DNA from 3 places in the Lysinibacillus sp. FSL L8-0312 genome. Region 1 is predicted to be linked to each of the others. Evidence: a T-box and tRNA genes for the amino acid it is inferred to sense, from the RefSeq annotation. Region 1 holds a T-box; the other regions hold tRNA genes.
What was found. A T-box is a leader RNA that pairs with one kind of tRNA and senses whether it is charged. The one in region 1 lies ahead of ileS (isoleucine--tRNA ligase), so its partner is inferred to be a tRNA-Ile.

Region 1 (2,227 bases):
TCATCAGGAGGTCATGGAAGAACTTGAGATCAGTTCAGATCGACAGCATTATTTAATGTATAATGCGAATGCACCTTTTACACTTCTTGGTGTAGCGGATGACATAGCTGAGGTACGCAGAGGTCGGGTTTATGCAGCTACTTTCCCCTGGAGCAGCAAGGTGATTGTGCACCTAGATAATTGGCAAAAGGAATTGACCTATGTCCGTTTTTATAATGGATGGAAGCTGGATGGGCTATACCGAGAAAGTAGTACGGAGTATCACAATGAATAAGCAAAGTGGAATTAGCCAGTTGTATTGAAGGAAGATGAATTAAAGGCTAGATTAATGGCATTGAAAAAGGGTCAGGCTACTTGGCAGCAAGAGCATCAACAGCAGCTTTTGCATGCCATGCTAGCACATATCGGTTCTACTGAAGTGAGCTACGAGATACATGGATTTAGGTCAGCTTTTATGAATGGATTTTAGAAAAAAACTTGCTGAATCATCGTTGCTTCATTGAACTTTGGGATTACAGCTTAAACCATTTATTATTCAAAGGAATCTGATTGGGTTTTTTACTCACTCGTTTACAATCTTATTGCTCGCACTTATTTTAGCTAGGGATCTACACAGATATTTGTTTATCTAAGGATAGCATGAGGCTTGTCAAACGAAGTTACGAACTTACATATCATCTGAAAAGGATGTAAGAAGCTATGTGCTTGGCAAAGGATGGGCACATAGTGTGGCACATGTATCGGATGCTATTGATGAACTAGTGAAAAATCCTAAAATGAATGGATCAGCCTATGTCGCTATGTTACATGCACTTTGGTCTTTCTATTTACAACCTGCTTATGTATTTATTCATGATGAGGAGGAAAGGTTGTTAGTCCCGATTTTCGCTATGTTGGAAAAATGAAATCATCCAAATATTGCAGCAAACACTGTCAACAGTAGCCACATTAAAGGGGCAATTGGATGAAGTAAACTTTTATATCGGGCTATTTAATGTCAAAATATTGCTGAAGAGCTTTATTCAAACCAATCCGCAATCTCAATATATGACTCTCCATCAAAGCATTGCCACTTGTCTCAATGAAATTTTTTAAGGTTGTCCACTGTTGACAGACAATTGGTAATTTGTTACGATGAGTGACAATAAGAGCATACAAATTCGTTGATGAGAAAGAGTAGTGTTTCATTTTGTTCTACAGAGAGCCGACATTTGGTGGAAGTCGGTGTGCAGGTGTTACATGAAAATCCTCTCTGAGAAGATTGGCTGAATAGAGTAAGCCAATCCGGGTGTCTACCGTTAAAAAGAACACGTATGATTGTACGTTGCTGAGCGCTATTGACCATTGTGTCAATAGAATTAGGGTGGTATTCGCGGTTAACCCCGTCCCTTTCCTTGGGACGGGGTTTTTTGTATGCCTTTTATACAAAATGGATTGTATAGGAGGAACTCATATGCAGGAAGAACAAAAGAAGGAAACAATGGTTGAACGAGAAACGAGGATTCGTGCGTTGTGGGCGCAAGAAGGAACCTTGGCAAAGTCCATCAACAATCGTGCTGGACAGCAGCCCTTTGTATTTTACGAGGGACCGCCAACAGCGAATGGTTTACCACATGTTGGTCATGCTTTTGGCAGAACAATTAAAGATGTTGTGGCACGCTATAAAACGATGCAAGGCTATCTCGTTGAACGAAAAGCAGGCTGGGATACACATGGATTGCCTGTGGAATTAGGAGTAGAAAAGGCATTAGGCATCTCTGGGAAGCAGGAAATTGAGAATTACGGGGTAGAGCGATTTATTCAGGCATGTAAAAAGAGCGTTTTTACCTATGAGCAAAAATGGCGTACCTTTACAGAGCAGCTTGGCTACTGGCTTGATATGGATAATCCTTATCTGACACTAAGCAATGATTATATCGAATCTGTGTGGCATATTTTAAGCCATGTACACAAGGAACAACTTTTATATAAAGGGCATCGTGTTTCACCTTATTGCCCTAGCTGCCAAACATCCTTAAGTTCACATGAGGTAGCACAGGGGTATAAGGATGTCAAAGACTTATCCGTTACAGCGATGTTTAAGCTTCGGGATCGCGACGAATATTTCTTAGGCTGGACAACGACGCCTTGGACATTACCTGCTAATGTAGCCTTGGCTATGAATCCATCTCTTCAATATGTACGTGTAAAGCACGAAGATAACATATACATCCTCGCTAAATCACTG
Region 2 (2,227 bases), 2.5 Mb from region 1:
ATTCACATACTTTAGTAAAAACAATAGAATGTGCATCACCAATAACGCCAGCTTCCGTTTCATAGCCTGCATAACGAATTAGCTGATGATTCCATATACGCACTCTGTTCGAAGCAAATACTGTTATTGTTGGACGGATTTTTCCACTATTTGTTGCATAATCGATATGCTCCAGTAGTTTTTGAAAAATATCCTGTTCATCTAAAACGGCACGTGCATCTACTACATGCAATGATTGCCAAAACAGACGACCAATACATTTGTTACTATTACGCCACGCCACCCGTGCACCAAAAGCTAGCTCCTCTGTTGTTGGGTCGTACTCACCTGCATTCTTAATCTGTTGTAATCTATTCGCTAACCAACGCTCTGATTCATCTTGTTCTGTCTGATATAAACTTAAAAATTGCTGGATCTCCTGTATATTCATTTCGATTCCTCCACTTATCCTCATATTAGAGGAACAAAACGACAAGCACCACGAAAATAGCTATAAAAAAACATACATATTGCATATATGAAATAGTTTGTTCAAATTTATAATGAATCGAATCATGATTAGAAGATATTGTGAATGAAGAAGGAAAAGAGGTGGGCGACATCTTATAGAAAGGAGAAACAAAATATTAGTCATGTAAAAAAGCTACTGAACCATTGATAGCGGATTCGTAGCTTTCACTCTTTACTAATGTATCATTTATTGATAAAAGAAAAAGCATGTAACACAATATTTGTGCTACATGCTTGATGACCCGTACGGGATTCGAACCCGTGTTACCGCCGTGAAAGGGCGGTGTCTTAACCACTTGACCAACGGGCCGTGGCTCCGAAGGCAGGACTCGAACCTGCGACAACCTGATTAACAGTCAGGTGCTACTACCAACTGAGCTACTTCGGAATAATGATGGGCCTAAATGGACTCGAACCATCGACCTCACGCTTATCAGGCGTGCGCTCTAACCAGCTGAGCTATAGGCCCATTTTGGAGCGGGTGATGAGAATCGAACTCACGACATCAGCTTGGAAGGCTGAGGTTTTACCATTAAACTACACCCGCAAATAATGGTGGGTCAGGACGGAATCGAACCGCCGACACTTAGAGCTTCAATCTAATGCTCTACCAACTGAGCTACTGACCCAAAATGGAGGAGGTAGAGGGATTCGAACCCCCGCGCGGTGTTACCCGCCTGTCGGTTTTCAAGACCGATCCCTTCAGCCAGACTTGGGTATACCTCCAAAAATATTGAACTGGTGGAGCCTAGCGGGATCGAACCGCTGACCTCCTGCGTGCAAGGCAGGCGCTCTCCCAGCTGAGCTAAGGCCCCATTTATCATAAAAAATGGTCGGAATGACAGGATTCGAACCTACGACCCCTTGGTCCCAAACCAAGTGCTCTACCAAGCTGAGCTACATTCCGAAAACATAAATTTATTGGCGCGCCCGACAGGAGTCGAACCCATAACCTTCTGATCCGTAGTCAGACGCTCTATCCAATTGAGCTACGGGCGCAATATTCATTAAAAAACGATGAGCCATGAAGGACTCGAACCTTCGACCCTCTGATTAAAAGTCAGATGCTCTACCAACTGAGCTAATGGCTCGTAAAAAAGAAAAATGGCTGGGGTACTAGGATTCGAACCTAGGCATGACGGAATCAAAATCCGTTGCCTTACCGCTTGGCTATACCCCAATTTGAAAATGGGGCGACTGATGGGAATCGAACCCACGAATGTCGGAACCACAATCCGATGCGTTAACCACTTCGCCACAATCGCCACTATATAAATTATAACAGCTGTATATGAACGAGTACCTCAATACCTGGCAGGGGCAGTAGGAATCGAACCCACACCAAAGGTTTTGGAGACCTCTATTCTACCGTTGAACTATGCCCCTAAAATGGTGGAGGGGGACGGATTCGAACCGCCGAACCCTAAGGAGCGGATTTACAGTCCGCCGCGTTTAGCCACTTCGCTACCCCTCCAAGGGAATGGTGCCGGCGATAGGAGTCGAACCCACGACCTACTGATTACAAGTCAGTTGCTCTACCAACTGAGCTACACCGGCAAAAAAAAAATGGCGGTCCCGACCGGGATCGAACCGGCGATCTCCTGCGTGACAGGCAGGCATGTTAACCGCTACACCACGGGACCATTTGGTTGCGGGGGCTGGATTTGAACCAACGACCTTCGGGTTATGAGCCCGACGAGCTACCACTGCTCCACCC
Region 3 (2,227 bases), 1.2 Mb from region 1:
TTCAGGATGTAGATGGGCATATCTGGGAAGTAGTTTATATGGATGAAAATGCATTGAATCAAGAGTAATATTTATATCTATGAATATGAAAAAACAGTAGATGCGTGTGCATCTACTGTTTTTTAGTATGACCCGTACGGGATTCGAACCCGTGTTACCGCCGTGAAAGGGCGGTGTCTTAACCACTTGACCAACGGGCCAATGGCGGAGAAGGAGGGATTTGAACCCTCGCGCCGGTTACCCGACCTACACCCTTAGCAGGGGCGCCTCTTCAGCCTCTTGAGTACTTCCCCACATAAAAATGGCTCCGAAGGCAGGACTCGAACCTGCGACAACCTGATTAACAGTCAGGTGCTACTACCAACTGAGCTACTTCGGAATAATGATGGGCCTAAATGGACTCGAACCATCGACCTCACGCTTATCAGGCGTGCGCTCTAACCAGCTGAGCTATAGGCCCTTGGAGCGGGTGATGGGAATCGAACCCACGACATCAGCTTGGAAGGCTGAGGTTTTACCATTAAACTACACCCGCATAAATGGTGGGTCAGGACGGAATCGAACCGCCGACACTTAGAGCTTCAATCTAATGCTCTACCAACTGAGCTACTGACCCATTTCGTCCATGCTAAGCTTATTTTCTTTTGCTTTTCATATCTTCTTATGAAAATAATGGCGGTCCCGACCGGGATCGAACCGGCGATCTCCTGCGTGACAGGCAGGCATGTTAACCGCTACACCACGGGACCATTTGGTTGCGGGGGCCGGATTTGAACCAACGACCTTCGGGTTATGAGCCCGACGAGCTACCACTGCTCCACCCCGCGATAATTTTATACGGTTTCGAGTTTTTAAAGCACCATTTATAAAGATTTAAAACTGGAGGAGGTAGAGGGATTCGAACCCCCGCGCGGTGTTACCCGCCTGTCGGTTTTCAAGACCGATCCCTTCAGCCAGACTTGGGTATACCTCCGTTGCAATATATAAATGGTGGACCTTGCAGGACTCGAACCTGCGACCGGACGGTTATGAGCCGTCTGCTCTAACCAACTGAGCTAAAGGTCCTTTAAGATGGCGGCAGAGGGGATCGAACCCCCGACCTTACGGGTATGAACCGTACGCTCTAGCCAGCTGAGCTACGCCGCCAGGATCTTTATACTGGTTAATTTATTATGGTGGAGCCTAGCGGGATCGAACCGCTGACCTCCTGCGTGCAAGGCAGGCGCTCTCCCAGCTGAGCTAAGGCCCCATAATTTCTTTGGAAATGGTCGGGAAGACAGGATTCGAACCTGCGACCCCTTGGTCCCAAACCAAGTGCTCTACCAAGCTGAGCTACTTCCCGTTCTTTTTGGCGCGCCCGACAGGAGTCGAACCCATAACCTTCTGATCCGTAGTCAGACGCTCTATCCAATTGAGCTACGGGCGCATTAAAAATGGTGCCGAGGACCGGAATCGAACCGGTACGGTAGTCACCTACCGCAGGATTTTAAGTCCTGTGCGTCTGCCAGTTCCGCCACCCCGGCACATTTGGAGCGGAAGACGAGGTTCGAACTCGCGACCCCCACCTTGGCAAGGTGGTGTTCTACCACTGAACTACTTCCGCATGTGCATAAGTTTTTTTATCTGGCAATGAAATAATGGTGCGGGTGAAGGGAGTCGAACCCCCACGCCTTGCGGCGCTAGATCCTAAGTCTAGTGCGTCTGCCAATTCCGCCACACCCGCTTATTATTATTTAAAAATGGTGAGCCATGAAGGACTCGAACCTTCGACCCTCTGATTAAAAGTCAGATGCTCTACCAACTGAGCTAATGGCTCTAAAAAAATGGTGCCGGCTATAGGAATCGAACCCACGACCTACTGATTACAAGTCAGTTGCTCTACCTGCTGAGCTAAACCGGCATATGGTGGAGGATGACGGGCTCGAACCGCCGACCCTCTGCTTGTAAGGCAGATGCTCTCCCAGCTGAGCTAATCCTCCTGGGTATTATGCCTAGCGACGTCCTACTCTCACAGGGGGAAGCCCCCAACTACCATCGGCGCTAAAGAGCTTAACTTCCGTGTTCGGTATGGGAACGGGTGTGACCTCTTTGCCATCATCACTAGACTATGGTCGACCTTCAATACACGGCGTATTACTGCGTCAGCTGCTCTCGTTCAATCAGTCACGTACAGAAGTACGCTCCTTCAATCACTCGTTTGCTTCCTTGTTCTACTTGTGTCTTGAAG

Region 2: it has a tRNA-Ile gene. The T-box ahead of ileS (isoleucine--tRNA ligase) is inferred to sense a tRNA for this amino acid. The anticodon was not compared.
Region 3: it has a tRNA-Ile gene. The T-box ahead of ileS (isoleucine--tRNA ligase) is inferred to sense a tRNA for this amino acid. The anticodon was not compared.

Annotation. Positions count from the first base shown of each region.
Region 1 covers NZ_JBBOOV010000001.1:964,845-967,071, reverse strand. Annotated here, with positions in the region: gene MHI22_RS04940 (hypothetical protein) at 1-274, shown strand, start outside; gene MHI22_RS04935 (hypothetical protein) at 329-469, shown strand; gene MHI22_RS04930 (DUF2785 domain-containing protein) at 702-905, shown strand; gene MHI22_RS04925 (hypothetical protein) at 919-1,095, shown strand; T-box leader at 1,155-1,393, shown strand; gene ileS (isoleucine--tRNA ligase) at 1,454-2,227, shown strand, end outside.
Region 2 covers NZ_JBBOOV010000001.1:3,471,133-3,473,359, reverse strand. Annotated here, with positions in the region: gene MHI22_RS17505 (nitric oxide synthase oxygenase) at 1-430, opposite strand, end outside; tRNA gene MHI22_RS17500 (tRNA-Glu) at 749-820, opposite strand; tRNA gene MHI22_RS17495 (tRNA-Asn) at 822-898, opposite strand; tRNA gene MHI22_RS17490 (tRNA-Ile) at 906-979, opposite strand; tRNA gene MHI22_RS17485 (tRNA-Gly) at 984-1,057, opposite strand; tRNA gene MHI22_RS17480 (tRNA-Phe) at 1,064-1,139, opposite strand; tRNA gene MHI22_RS17475 (tRNA-Ser) at 1,144-1,236, opposite strand; tRNA gene MHI22_RS17470 (tRNA-Ala) at 1,250-1,325, opposite strand; tRNA gene MHI22_RS17465 (tRNA-Pro) at 1,341-1,417, opposite strand; tRNA gene MHI22_RS17460 (tRNA-Arg) at 1,433-1,509, opposite strand; tRNA gene MHI22_RS17455 (tRNA-Lys) at 1,529-1,601, opposite strand; tRNA gene MHI22_RS17450 (tRNA-Gln) at 1,616-1,690, opposite strand; tRNA gene MHI22_RS17445 (tRNA-His) at 1,700-1,775, opposite strand; tRNA gene MHI22_RS17440 (tRNA-Trp) at 1,823-1,896, opposite strand; tRNA gene MHI22_RS17435 (tRNA-Tyr) at 1,901-1,984, opposite strand; tRNA gene MHI22_RS17430 (tRNA-Thr) at 1,992-2,067, opposite strand; tRNA gene MHI22_RS17425 (tRNA-Asp) at 2,078-2,153, opposite strand; tRNA gene MHI22_RS17420 (tRNA-Met) at 2,157-2,227, opposite strand, start outside.
Region 3 covers NZ_JBBOOV010000001.1:2,157,359-2,159,585, forward strand. Annotated here, with positions in the region: gene MHI22_RS10845 (VOC family protein) at 1-68, shown strand, start outside; tRNA gene MHI22_RS10850 (tRNA-Glu) at 129-200, opposite strand; tRNA gene MHI22_RS10855 (tRNA-Ser) at 203-293, opposite strand; tRNA gene MHI22_RS10860 (tRNA-Asn) at 303-379, opposite strand; tRNA gene MHI22_RS10865 (tRNA-Ile) at 387-460, opposite strand; tRNA gene MHI22_RS10870 (tRNA-Gly) at 462-535, opposite strand; tRNA gene MHI22_RS10875 (tRNA-Phe) at 541-616, opposite strand; tRNA gene MHI22_RS10880 (tRNA-Asp) at 674-749, opposite strand; tRNA gene MHI22_RS10885 (tRNA-Met) at 753-827, opposite strand; tRNA gene MHI22_RS10890 (tRNA-Ser) at 881-973, opposite strand; tRNA gene MHI22_RS10895 (tRNA-Ile) at 989-1,065, opposite strand; tRNA gene MHI22_RS10900 (tRNA-Met) at 1,073-1,146, opposite strand; tRNA gene MHI22_RS10905 (tRNA-Ala) at 1,174-1,249, opposite strand; tRNA gene MHI22_RS10910 (tRNA-Pro) at 1,266-1,342, opposite strand; tRNA gene MHI22_RS10915 (tRNA-Arg) at 1,350-1,426, opposite strand; tRNA gene MHI22_RS10920 (tRNA-Leu) at 1,435-1,523, opposite strand; tRNA gene MHI22_RS10925 (tRNA-Gly) at 1,529-1,603, opposite strand; tRNA gene MHI22_RS10930 (tRNA-Leu) at 1,639-1,723, opposite strand; tRNA gene MHI22_RS10935 (tRNA-Lys) at 1,741-1,816, opposite strand; tRNA gene MHI22_RS10940 (tRNA-Thr) at 1,825-1,900, opposite strand; tRNA gene MHI22_RS10945 (tRNA-Val) at 1,904-1,979, opposite strand; rRNA gene rrf (5S ribosomal RNA) at 1,990-2,105, opposite strand.